Regions from separate parts of the Vibrio azureus genome, predicted to be linked through region 2. Evidence: predicted binding sites of a transcription regulator. Region 2 holds the regulator's gene; each other region holds the start of a gene.

Region 1 (3,379 bases), 430 kb from region 2:
ACCGCTTTAACCGCTTCATAAAGGCCCGCATCTTCACCAGGATGGCCCGCTGGAGACATCCAGTTTGCTGACAATTTAATATGCTTAATGTCACCAATGTCTGTCGCAGCAATATTGGTCAGTGATTCGCCCACAGCAAGACGTGCAGAAGCCCCAAAATCAAGCAGCGCAACCGGTGTACGTTCACCCATCGACATCGCTTCGCCGTGGTAAGTATCATAACTCGCAGCAGTAACCGCACAGTTAGCGACGGGCACCTGCCATGGACCAACCATCTGATCACGCGCCACTAAACCTGTGACAGAGCGGTCACCAATGGTGATGAGGAAGGTTTTTTCTGCTACAGCTGGAAGGCGAAGAACGCGATCAACCGCTTGGTTCAGTTCGATACCATCACGAACAATCGCTGGGCTCTCCACTTTCAGCGTTGTCGCTTCGCGGTGCATCTTTGGTGGCTTGCCAAGTAGGATATCCATTGGCATATCGATTGGAGTGTTGTCAAAATGTGCATCTTCTAGCGTAAGATGACGTTCTTCAGTGGCAACACCAACGACCGCATACGGTGCGCGTTCACGTTTACAGATCGCTTCAAACGCCGCCATATTTTCTGGAGCAACAGCCAAAACGTAACGCTCTTGCGATTCATTACACCAAATTTCTAGTGGGCTCATACCCGGCTCATCATTCGGTACATCACGCAACTGGAACTTACCACCACGCTCACCATCATCGACAAGCTCAGGTAGGGCATTCGAAATACCACCCGCACCGACATCGTGAATAAACGCAATCGGGTTCTCTTCACCCAATTGCCAACAACGGTCGATGACTTCCTGACAGCGACGCTCCATTTCTGGGTTCTCACGTTGTACAGAAGCGAAGTCGAGATCTTCCGCTGACTGACCCGATGCCATTGAAGAAGCAGCACCACCGCCAAGGCCGATGTTCATCGCTGGGCCACCAAGGACAATTAAGCTTGCACCAACAGGGATCTCTTTTTTCTGTACGTGCTCATCACGGATGTTACCCATACCACCAGCGATCATAATTGGCTTATGGTAACCACGCACTTCTTCACCTGCGTGAGACGTCACTTTTTCTTCGTAAGTACGGAAGTAACCCAAAAGATTCGGGCGACCAAATTCGTTGTTGAAAGCCGCCCCACCAAGCGGACCTTCTAGCATAATGTCGAGAGCATTAACGATACGGCCTGGCTTACCAAAGTCGGATTCCCATGGCTGTTCAAAACCTGGAATACGCAAGTTAGAGGTCGTAAAGCCAACCAGACCTGCTTTAGGTTTACCGCCTATACCTGTTGCGCCTTCATCACGAATCTCACCACCAGAGCCTGTTGAAGCACCTGGCCACGGAGAAATCGCGGTTGGGTGGTTGTGCGTTTCTACCTTCATCAAGATATGAGCATCTTCGTGATGGTAGTGATACTGACGTGTTTTTGGATCTGGGAAGAAACGACCAACTTTTGAACCCGTCATCACTGCCGCGTTATCTTTATAAGCAGACAACACATGATCTGGTGTGGTTTCAAACGTATTCTTGATCATCTTGAACAAAGACTTAGGTTGATCAACCCCATCAATGGTCCAATCGGCATTAAAAATTTTATGACGACAGTGCTCAGAGTTCGCCTGTGCAAACATCATCAATTCAATATCATTAGGGTTACGGCCCAGTTTGGTAAAGCTTTCCACTAGGTAATCAATTTCATCTTCAGCTAACGCTAAACCAAGGGAAACGTTTGCTTCTTCAAGCGCAAGACGACCACCAGCTAAGATATCAACGTGTGCCACTGGTGCAGGCTCAGCAACAGTAAATAAAGCCGCAGCCGATTCTAGGTCGGTAAACACCACTTCCATCATACGATCATGAACGAGCGTTTTTAGAGTCTCAAGTTGAGCGTTAGACAATGGGGTAGAAGTTGTAATATAGAAAGCCGTACCACGTTCAAGGCGCTTAATCTTATCTAAGCCACAGTTAATTGCGATATCGGTAGATTTAGAAGACCAAGGGGAAATAGTGCCAGGGCGAGGCGTAACAAGCAGAAGAGTTCCTTGAGGTTCATGCTCTTCGATAGTAGGACCGTAAGTCAGCAGCTTTTCCAGTTTTTCTAACTGCTGGGCATCAAGATCAGATTTCAGATCGGCAAAGTGCATAAACTCGGCATAAATGTCGGTTACAGGTAGGTCTTGTTCACGACAAAGTTCCAATAGTTTGTTAACACGAAACTCGGACAGAGCTGGGGAGCCACGCAAAATTCTCATGAGCTTAGGTCTCTTATGCAATTGATTAAGGTAAAATTGGAATAAACTCAAACATTTAAATTAGAAAAATTCGAAGTTATACCGATTCAACCTCTGGTTGCGAGCGCATTATATAGCAATTGTTTTTGTGATGTAACACCAAAAGCAACCGTTTGCGTCTTTTTTTATCGAATTTGAATTTATCACTCAAATGATGATAATTCACACAAACTGACATAATCTCAGTTTGATTCACTTTGCCCGTCTTGTGTGCTTTGATATAAAGGCAGTCAGATATTTTTGAGATAGACCAAATCAATGCAAAAAAGCCCATTACACCGATTCAAGCGAAGTGCCCTACTGTTTCTAAGCGTATTGCTTCTCTCCGCTTGTCAGATCGAATCTGAACCCAAAAGTGAGTTGGAACGAATTCAAGCTCGCGGCGTTCTGCGTGTGGGGACGTTAAACAACCAGTTGTCATATTATATTGGCCCAGATGGTCTTGCCGGTTTGGACTATGAACTTGCACGTCAATTTGCTAAACAGCTCGGGGTTAAGCTAGAGATCAAACCCGCTTTTCGTCAGGCCGATCTTTTCCCTGCATTGAACAAAGGCGAAATTGATATTATTGCAACAGGTCTTAATCAAACATCTCAGGCAGTAAAACGCTTCCGTCCTGCTCCTGCCTATTATTACGTCAGCCAACAAGTGGTATATAAAAAAGGCCAACGTCGCCCAAGGGACATCAAACAGCTGATCGACAACCTAAATGCGCATAATAAAAAAGTCGACGAAGGTAAAGCCCCCGCCGAGCAAGCCGTGTTTCAAATTGTTGAACAATCTCAATTTGTGCCCACTTTAAGCGGATTACAAAAAGATTTTCCTGAGCTGAAATATGAGATTGTCAGTGATGCAGATAATCGTGATTTACTCAAAGATGTAGCGAACGGCGATCTGCGTTTCACCGTTGCAGATTCCGTAGAATTGTCGCTTGCTCAGCGTCTCTACCCCGATTTAGCTCTAGCTTTTGAACTCACAGAAGACCAACCCGTTTCTTGGTTTACCCGCCGCTCCGAGGATGAAAGCTTGTACGCTATGCTGATCGAATTTTTCGGTGGCAT
Region 2 (3,379 bases):
CTGCATAACAGTGCTATATCCACAGAACATTATTCTCCCCAAAGAACACGGTTATTTCTAAAGATTATTGCTTTCCCCAAAACGTTGTTAATCATAAACTTCAACAACGCTTAGAAGTTTCACTCAGACAATAAAAACGCGACTTAACGAGGCCGCGTTTTTGTCGTTAAGTGCTAAAAATAAACTAATCAAGAGAACTCATGAGTTCGTTTCTTCTTGAGTGGGGTACCACACTCCAATGAGTACCATTGATAGCGCCTTCAAGAGCCCACAAAAGCTCTAGACTGACTTTAGAGGAGTGGGTGTCTTGAATAGCTTTATAAGCGCTCACGGCTCCTTCCTCTGTAAGCTGCTCTACAGAGTCTATACCTGCCTTTTTTAGCATTCTTTCGGTTGCTAAGCGTAAATTAGGAAGATCTTTTAAGCGATTTGGCTTCGTTGTTGCTTGTTGTTGTTTCTCTTTTTGGGCGGTGGCCAGAGATTGCCTAGCCACTTCCAGTAAACGCTGAGGTGACTCCCATAGTTGGTCAGAAATAGCATAATATTTCGTAACCACAGGGAAACCACGTTTTTTGTAGACGTAAGGTTTGAGTCCTTGAGTTTCGAAGTGTGATGAAGCTTGTTGGTCTGCTCTTATATGCAGCTGATTGTTGACAATGAGTGCAAACATTGTTTCATCAGCAAACAGCCCAAAACCACCAAACATTGAACGTGACTTGATCTTTCCAAGTACTTCAAATAGCTTCATTGAATCTTTGAGTATCGGTTTATCCATGATCTGTTATCTCGGTGTAATTAATATTACGCCACCAAAAGTCAGGTCCGAGAGTTAAGCAATTACAAGCATGCAAGCTTATAAAAGATATTCGATTGCAGCCTGCTTGCCATCGGCAACCCCGCTACCTTCCACTTAAAAAGGTGGTTAAGGCCGGAAGCTTTGCGTCCCATTCTTTCAAATGGTTTGCCCTGTGCGTGACAATTTTGAGGATACTTTGTATCTTGAATTAACATCACAATGTAAATAAAGAAATGTGATACTGGTTCAGTTAATATGCTTATTTTTATGAGTGTATATGCTTATTTTAGGTTTGTTGTATAATGGGCAATTTATTTTCTCGGCGTATGATTTGTTGTGGAAGTCATTGATATTAATTGTTTTGTCTATATTAACCACTTTGCTTAGAAATAAAGAAAATATAACCGACGTGAATGTTTGGGTTTGCACATTAGCGCCTGATTGAAACAGTATCAGTGCCTGTTTGAAATATATACTCAAGCACATGAAGTTACTTGGACATAAAATGTTAACGGCTGAGTCAATTTTGATGGAGGCTATTTTAGCAAGCAAGCAAGCAAGCAAGATAGGGGGAGGTTGTACCCAAGCATCTTGAGAACACTTGGGTATAGGTGAAGCTATAGATTTTTCAGATTCTTGACGGTGCTCCGCACGACAATCTCTGGTTGCATTTCGAATACGCGTTTTTCGTGTTCTTTATCTTTGATGCGTTCCAAAAGAATTTCAAAGGCGTTTTTGCCTACTCGGCGTTTGGGTTGGTGAATGGTCGTTAGGGGTGGAGAGAAGTATTCCGCCAATTCAATATTGTCATAACCAATAATGGAAATGTCATCAGGTATTTTATAGCCGTTTTGTTGAAGGCGACTCATTAAGCCTAATGCCATAGTGTCATTGAAGCAGAAAACAGCCGTTGGTCGGTTCTTCATTGCTGTAATTTTATCCGCAGCTAAAACGGCGGTATCACATTCGAAGTTACCTTCAATCATCCATTCGCTGTTTACTGCTAGGTTAGCTTCCACCATGGCACGGTTGAAGCCTGCAATGCGCTCTTTACACGCCGCTTTATCAAAGTGACCACTTAGACAGGCAATATCAGTATGACCATTATCGATAAGGAATTTTGTCGCTATGTAGCCACCTTCTTCGGAGTTATCTATGATTTTATCAGCTTGTGAGCTTTCTGGGCCCCAATCCATAACAACTTTTGGAATGTCAGGGTGACGATCGAGCATTTCTTTTAGCTCTTCGGTCAAATCAGAACACATGACTAAAATCCCATCAACACGCTTTTCAGCAAGCATACGGATATAGTCGCGTTGCTTTTCATAGATGCCCCCAGTATTACAAAGAATCAAAGTGTATCCTTGGCGATAGCAATAACTTTCAACACCGTCAATGACTTCTGAGAAAAACAGGTTGGTTGATTGAGTGACAAGCATACCAATAGTACGTGTAGTGTTACACTTCAAACTACGAGCTACCGCACTTGGCGCATAGTTGAGAGACTCAACGGCTTTCATCACTTTCTCTTGGGTTGCTTCTGCAACGAAACGTGTTTTATTGATTACATGAGAAACTGTGGTCGTAGAAACGCCTGCTAAACGAGCTACGTCTTTGATTGTGGCCATAAATGAAATCCTGTATCGGGCTATCCATCTTCGAAAAACGTTCTAGCGATAAGCAATAATAGTCGTTGGCTATCTAAACCACAGAAAAGTAATGGAACTGCTCCCTCTCGTCTGCTTGTTTAGCGCTCTGTCTAGGATTGAGTCGCACCATCTATTGGTGACTGATTATCTGTTTGTTTTATAAAGAGTAAAGATTCGTTAGACGAATGGATAAAAACAAAAACCGCTTATTAGTCGCGGTTTACTTATACTTAATCGATTGCGCTCACATTTTAGACGTGTGTCAGTGCGCTGGCAATATTTTCAGCGATGAATTTGCATGGATTAAGTCATAATTTAATCTGCTTAACGTGATTTTGCTATCAAGTTAACGGTGAATGTGTGAACAAATAGGAGCTTAAATGAATAAGCTCCATAAAATAATTACTAATTATTCACCAATAAGGTAGGTGCTGTCTAGTTTACAGAATGAAATGAGTAATTGAGAAATACTGCTATAGAAGCCAAATTCATCAAATTTCTGACATTTAGCATCAAATTGCGGCAACCAACTTAATAAATGTTGTTGAATAAAGTCATTTTGCTCTGAAAATGCTTGTTCTATTTTCTGCTCGCATGTTTCTTCATTGGTGCGGATTATCATATTGCCGAGAAAATCAAGCTCAATGGCAAGGTGGTCAGCTGGCTCATTTAAGTTTTTATCGACTTCAACACCAAAATCAGCCATCAGTTTTTCGATATTTTCTGTAGGTTTATCATTAAGTAAACCGGACTCACCGATATACATTGAAGCATAAGGGAGTGCACCATACTTCTCTGTTTTTAGGAAAAGATCGCAAAAGTCAGCAGCCAGTTCAAGTTGGGCATCTTCGCGTTCCTGTAGGCGGTTTAGTGCATCGACAACACGAGAAATATGGGAGTGGAGTAATGCATTGTCACCAAGGCCTGCTAAAAA
Region 3 (3,379 bases), 930 kb from region 2:
AAGCTTCTGCACCTGCCGCTTCCATACGTTTCACCAGTACTTCGGCGTACTTTGTGGGGTGTAGCGTCAGGAAGGCGGCGCCAAAACAGGCAGAGAAGGTCGGTGTTGGCTCGGTAATGCCGCGCTCTGTTCCTGCTAACTTAGCCGTAAAACCTGATAGGAAGTGGTACTTGGTTTGCTCCGGCGTCAGCTTAGACACAGGAGGAAGTACGCCAAATGCATCTGCTGATAGGAAGATCACTTTGTTAGCATGACCGCCTTTCGAGACTGGCTTAACGATGTTTTCGATGTGGTTAAGTGGGTAAGACACACGTGTGTTTTCTGTTTTAGAGCCATCATCAAAATCGATAGAGCCATCGCTAAGAACCGTGACGTTTTCTAGCAGTGCATCGCGACGGATTGCGTTGTAGATATCAGGTTCTGCTTCTTTAGAAAGCTTGATGGTTTTAGCGTAACAGCCGCCTTCAAAATTGAATACGCCGTCGTCGTCCCAACCATGCTCATCATCACCAATCAAAGCACGTTTAGGATCGGTAGATAAGGTTGTTTTACCCGTGCCAGACAGACCGAAGAAGATCGCGACATCGCCTTCTTGACCCATATTCGCACTACAGTGCATCGAGGCAATGTCTTGAAGTGGCAGGAAGTAGTTCATCATTGCGAACATGCCTTTTTTCATTTCACCGCCGTACCAAGTACCACCGATGAGCTGCATGCGCTCGGTTAGGTTAAATACAGTAAAGTTTTCTGAATTTAAACCTTGCTCTTGCCACTTATCATTGGTGCACTTTGCTCCGTTCATGACAACAAAATCAGGCTCAAACGTCGCCAACTCTTCTTCAGTTGGGCGGATGAACATGTTTTTCACGAAATGTGCTTGCCAAGCGACTTCCGTAATCACACGGATACTCAAGCGGCTGTCTGGGTTAGCACCACAGTAGCCGTCAATGACAAACAGTCGTTTGCCTGATAATTGGTTTGTTACCAGGGTTTTTAGCTCTTGCCATACGTTTTGATCGATAGGTTTGTTATCGTTTTTTACGCTATCAGATGTCCACCACATGTGCTCTTGGGTTGTGGCATCTTTGACGATGTATTTATCTTTTGGTGAGCGGCCGGTAAATATCCCAGTATCCACGGCGACAGCGCCAAGTTCTGTGACGATACCACGTTCATAACCTTCAAGCTCAGGACGTGTCTCTTCTTCAAATAGCATCTCGTAGCTTGGGTTACGAATAACCTCTTTGACGTTATGCAGTCCATGTTGGGTTAAATCGATTGTTGCAGCCTTTGTATGTTCCATAACGGTCATAGGTGCTCCTTAATTAGGATTTTGTAGGGATTTTATAATGTTTTTTAATTTTTTTCTGCTCACCATGCTAGCAACGAAATAAGCAAAAAACAGGGATGTTGCTCAAAACATAACCTTGTTTATAGTATGTCTTTTAAAGATCGTCACGTCTGGTATGAATAGTTTATCGTGGGCGCAAACCTTTGCGCTAGGTAAAATTGATTATTAATTTTCTAAAATTAAGTGGTTGTTTTATTACGTTCTGAGAGAGTAATAAGAGGAGGATGTCACAAAAAGTGCCAGTATGATCTGGCACTTTGAAAGGTAAATTACAGGCTTTTTAATTTAAAATAATTAATGCACTGTCTTATCGTCTGGTGTGGCTTGATTATACAGTGCTGTGACTTCTGCTTCATCGAATTGATAGGTTGTGCCGCAGTAATCACAGTGCAGAGAGATGGAGCCCTCTTCAGCAATAATCTCATAGACTTCGGTTTTATCCACTGTGATGATCGCTGCACCACTTCGCTCACGTGAGCAGCCACAGTGGAATTCAACAGGTTGCGGATCGTACAAACGTACCGTATCTTGGTTGTAGAGACGGTAAAGCAGTTCATTTGCTGGCAAGCTAAACAACTCTTCGCTTTTCACGGTATCAGTAAGCTGCTCTAGATGTTCAAAATCTTCAGGTGCGCCGGTACCATCTGGCATAATCTGGATCATCATGCCTGCGGCGTGTGGTTTGCCTTGATATTCACCAGTACGAATCCACAGTCGAGTCTTTAATTGTTCAGAGTTAGCGAAGTAGCCTTCAATTACCTCTGCAAGAGTGTCTCCCTCTAAGCCAACAACCCCTTGGTAGCGTTCACCTTTTTTAGGTTCAATGGTGATCACAAGGTAACCTTTACCCATCATCTCATGTAAGGTTGCGTTATCCGCAATGTCACCTTCCCAACGAGCAACACCACGAATCTTTTGATCATGGTCACCGTTGATGACCGCTAAAGAAACAGGACCATCACCTTGCAGTTGGATAGTAATCGAGCCTTCAAACTTTAGCGTTGCCGTTAAGAGTGTGGTGGAAACGAGCAGTTCACCGAGTAATTTTTGTAAAGCAGCCGGATACTCTTTACTGGAGATAATGCGTTGGTATGCTTCATCCAGCTGTACTAACTCACCACGTACAGAAAGATCTTCGAATAGGTAGCGGTTTAAAACGTTATTTGCCATTGAGTGCTTTCCTCGTTAGTCATTCCGGCGATTATTGATGTTTGAATCGAATGATGTCTCTGCGTTGTTTTTTATCTGGACGACGTTCAGGACTTGGGTTGTGAGCATTGAGCTTACGTTGGGCCGCGTGCTCTTCTCGGAGCTTGATACTCGACTCTGTTTCGCGATACAGAGTTTGAGCAATCGGTGCTCCACGACGTTGATCTGAAATGATTTCGATGATCACCGTTTTTTCTTCATTACCTTGGCGCAGGCGAATTTCTGCACCGAGCTCAACGATTTTACTCGGTTTGCTTCGCTGACCATTATAGTGGACTTTACCCCCATCAACCATATTACGAGCAATGGAGCGGGTTTTATAGAATCTGGCAGCCCATAGCCATTTATCTAGCCTTACGGCACAATTTATGGAACTCATAGGATTTTACGTTATCTAATTTGCGCCCGATATGAGAGCAAAAGTGACTGATTTTACTTTAGGTGGTGCTGAAAGGTTTTTTTTCAAGGGGGGTAACAAAAACAGCACAAGAAAAGGGCTCTGATATAAATTTGTGATATAGTTCACTGCTCTTTGTAGAAAGAGACTTTTCTTACAACTTTATCGCAATTATAACGACATAAAGTGGATAATACTTACTTATAATTAAGTTAAAGCTGAGTGATATATGAATAAGGGAACGGATTAAGTGAAGCGCTTAGAGCTGAAGGCAGGATTATCAAGCAGCCCTCTACTGACTCAAATCAAGTCCAATCACCATGTGATTCAAAGCAAGGTGAGTGGTGCTTTGGCTGGCCTTTTCATTGCCGTTGCTGGCTGGTCATTGGGTAGCCTCGTCTGGTTAGTGGTGCCGCAAAGTT
Region 4 (3,379 bases), 1.2 Mb from region 2:
GAATTCAATAATATTAAAGATTATTCTGCCTCTGCAGCGTAACCGTTGGCGCCTAACTCAGCATTGTCTAGACAAGCTTTACCGTCTTTCATTATTAATCGCTCATCGACTAACCATTTAACCACAAGAGGGTAGATTTGATGCTCTTGTGTCTGAACACGTGCGCTTAAGGAAGCAATATCATCGTCAGCAAAAATAGGCACTTTCGCTTGAAGAATGACAGGGCCGCCATCGAGTTCTTCAGTTACAAAATGCACACTGACGCCATGTTCTTTGTCCTTCGCATCAATGGCTCGTTGATGAGTATTGAGTCCGGGATATTTTGGCAATAAAGAGGGGTGAATATTGATCATTTTACCCGAGTAATGCGCAACAAATGGCTGGCTTAAGATTCGCATATAGCCAGCTAAAACAACCACATCGGGTTGATAAGTATCAATCTGTTTCATCAGTTCGGTATCAAAGTCTTCACGATTGTTAAACTGCTTGGGATCAATAAAGTGGCTGTCGGCGCCAGATTGTTTTGCTCTTTCAAGTCCGTATGCGTCAGACTTATTGGAGAAAACAGCGGAGACTTGGGCGTTTGGTATAGAGCTTTGACAAGCGTCTAAAATGGCTTGCAAGTTACTGCCACTACCAGAAATAAGGACGACAATTTTTTTCATGATGTTGAGTCTGCGGGTTATTATAATTGGTGCGAATTCATGATTAAAGATGACGATGAGTAGAGTAGGAGTTATTCCAGCGCCAAAGTTGAAAGTGGATACCCTCAACGACTTTTTGGCATGTCTCTAATAACCAATGATTGACTTAAGTTGATGAAAAAAGCCCCCAGAGAGAGGGCTTCTCAAAGAAGTATTATTGGATCTCAACTTGCTCTTCATTTGCTTGTGCGTTGGCAACTTCACCAATTACCCATGCATTTTCGCCTTCTTCTTGAAGCAGAGCAACTGCGGTATCAGCTTGTTCTTTAGGTAGAGCAACGATAAGGCCAACGCCACAGTTGAATGTACGATACATTTCATGCGTGGTTACATTGCCTTTTTCTTGTAGCCATTTGAAGATGATTGGCCATTCCCAGCTGTTACCATTGATGACAGCTTTGGTTCCCTCAGGTAGAACACGTGGAATGTTTTCCCAGAATCCGCCACCAGTGATATGAGAAATCGCATGGATATCGTGTTGTTCAATCATTTTTAGAGCAGACTTGATGTAAATTTTTGTCGGTTCTAGTAAGTGTTCACCAATGGTTCGTCCTGCAAGTTCTTCATTTTTGTCTGCACCTGAGACTTCGAGGATCTTGCGGATCAGTGAATAACCGTTAGAGTGTGGGCCACTTGAACCTACGGCAATCAAAGCGTCGCCCGCTGATACTTTGGTTCCGTCGATGATGTTTTCTTTTTCTACAACACCTACACAGAATCCTGCGACATCATAATCTTCGCCCTCATACATACCTGGCATTTCAGCCGTCTCTCCACCGATAAGTGCACAGCCAGCTTGAACACAACCATCAGCGATACCCGAAACCACATCCGCAGCGGTGTCTACGTCTAATTTACCCGTAGCGTAGTAGTCGAGGAAGAATAAAGGCTCTGCACCTTGCACGATAAGATCATTGACGCACATGGCTACTAGATCAACACCGATCGTGTCGTGTTTGTTCATATCCAGCGCTAGGCGCAGTTTGGTACCGACTCCATCTGTCCCTGATACCAAAACGGGTTGTTTGTATTTAGTCGGTAATTCACAAAGGGCACCAAAGCCACCGATTCCACCCATGACTTCTGGACGACGTGTGCGTTTGACAGCACCTTTAATACGATCGACAAGTGCATTGCCTGCATCAATGTCAACACCGGCATCTTTATAGCTAAGAGAAGAGTTATTACCACTCACTGGGAAGTCCTCGATTTGTAATGTTGGATATGAAATCGGCGCTATTCTAACAGTGCTTAAATACATATAGCAAACGTTTGCGTTGGTTTTTTTCTTTTGCAGTGACTCATGATATTAATTAGGAAATCATGTATAATCTGAAGGTTTATTTAAATACTGCCAACTAAGCCGGAGATGGAAATGAAAGTTGTTGAAGTGAAACACCCTCTAGTAAAACACAAAATTGGTCTAATGCGAGAAGGTGATATCAGCACAAAACGTTTTCGTGAGTTAGCGACAGAAGTCGGTAGCCTACTCACTTACGAAGCGACTGCGGACTTTGAAACGGAAAAAGTAACCATTGACGGTTGGAATGGTCCTGTAGAAGTGGATCAAATTAAGGGTAAAAAAGTTACTGTAGTGCCAATTTTGCGTGCAGGTCTAGGTATGATGGATGGCGTGCTTGAGCATATGCCAAGTGCTCGTATTAGTGTTGTGGGCATCTACCGTGACGAAGAGACTCTTGAGCCAGTCCCTTATTTTAACAAGCTTGCATCAAATATCGATGAGCGTATTGCTCTTGTCGTCGATCCAATGCTGGCGACAGGCGGCTCAATGATTGCGACGATTGACTTGTTAAAAGAGAAAGGTTGTCAAGCAATCAAAGTCTTGGTGCTTGTGGCTGCACCAGAAGGCCTTGAGGCTCTTGAAAAAGCGCATCCAGATGTTGAAGTTTACACTGCTGCGATTGATGAGAAGCTTAACGACAAAGGCTACATCGTTCCTGGCCTTGGGGATGCGGGCGATAAGATCTTCGGTACTCTATAACTTTTCGGTACTCCAATTAACTTTTAGTACTTTAATTACAGAGAATATACCCAAGCATCTTGAAGTCACTTGGGTATAAAAAAGGCTTGGTGCGAAACGACCAAGCCTTTTTTGTTGTTTCTGTGAAGCTCATACTTTTACACGGGGTTACTTAGCGTAAAGAGTACTTAGCGCAAAGAGTACTTCGTGTCTGAGCTCCTTAGAATTACTCTTCCATTTGAGCATTATCGACGACGTGGTTCTCACCTAAATCGTGTGGTAACACAATATTGAGCAGAATCGCGACAATGCCGCATAAGCTCACACCTTGTAGGCTGAATTCGCCAATACCAAATGCCATGCCACCAATACCGAAGACAAGAGTGACGGCGACAATAACGAGGTTGCGTGATTTATGCAGGTCAACGTTATTTTTGATCAGTGTATTAAGCCCAACGGTGGCAATCGAGCCAAACAACAAGATCATGATTCCGCCCATGACAGGAACAGGAATGGTTTGTAATATCGCGCCAAGTTTACCAACAAGAGCCAGAACAATGGCAGTAATGGCCGCCCATGTCATGATGACAGGGTTAAATACTTTGGTTAGCATAACCGCTCCAGTCACTTCGCTGTAGGTGGTATTGGGTGGCGCGCCCAGCATAGAGGCTGCCATTGTTGCCAGTCCGTCGCC

Evidence for each region. Region 2 encodes PurR, which represses purine synthesis genes. Its sites were predicted from a motif close to TNANGNAAACGTTTNCNTNA; they were not measured.
Region 1: the regulator PurR is predicted to act here: its motif matches at 2,420-2,439, upstream of purL (phosphoribosylformylglycinamidine synthase).
Region 3: the regulator PurR is predicted to act here: its motif matches at 1,483-1,502, upstream of pckA (phosphoenolpyruvate carboxykinase (ATP)).
Region 4: the regulator PurR is predicted to act here: its motif matches at 1,965-1,984, upstream of purM (phosphoribosylformylglycinamidine cyclo-ligase).

What each region holds. Positions count from the first base shown of each region.
Region 1 covers NZ_CP018616.1:660,633-664,011, reverse strand. The annotation lists gene purL (phosphoribosylformylglycinamidine synthase) at 1-2,279, opposite strand, end outside; gene mltF (membrane-bound lytic murein transglycosylase MltF) at 2,577-3,379, shown strand, end outside.
Region 2 covers NZ_CP018616.1:1,090,610-1,093,988, forward strand. The annotation lists gene BS333_RS05125 (TfoX/Sxy family DNA transformation protein) at 185-775, opposite strand; cyclic di-GMP riboswitch class I at 887-976, opposite strand; gene purR (HTH-type transcriptional repressor PurR) at 1,414-2,424, opposite strand; gene torD (molecular chaperone TorD) at 2,855-3,379, opposite strand, start outside.
Region 3 covers NZ_CP018616.1:160,615-163,993, forward strand. The annotation lists gene pckA (phosphoenolpyruvate carboxykinase (ATP)) at 1-1,312, opposite strand, end outside; gene hslO (Hsp33 family molecular chaperone HslO) at 1,646-2,521, opposite strand; gene hslR (ribosome-associated heat shock protein Hsp15) at 2,553-2,939, opposite strand; gene gspC (type II secretion system protein GspC) at 3,208-3,379, shown strand, end outside.
Region 4 covers NZ_CP018616.1:2,255,771-2,259,149, reverse strand. The annotation lists gene purN (phosphoribosylglycinamide formyltransferase) at 21-665, opposite strand; gene purM (phosphoribosylformylglycinamidine cyclo-ligase) at 859-1,899, opposite strand; gene upp (uracil phosphoribosyltransferase) at 2,080-2,706, shown strand; gene BS333_RS10250 (uracil-xanthine permease family protein) at 2,912-3,379, opposite strand, start outside.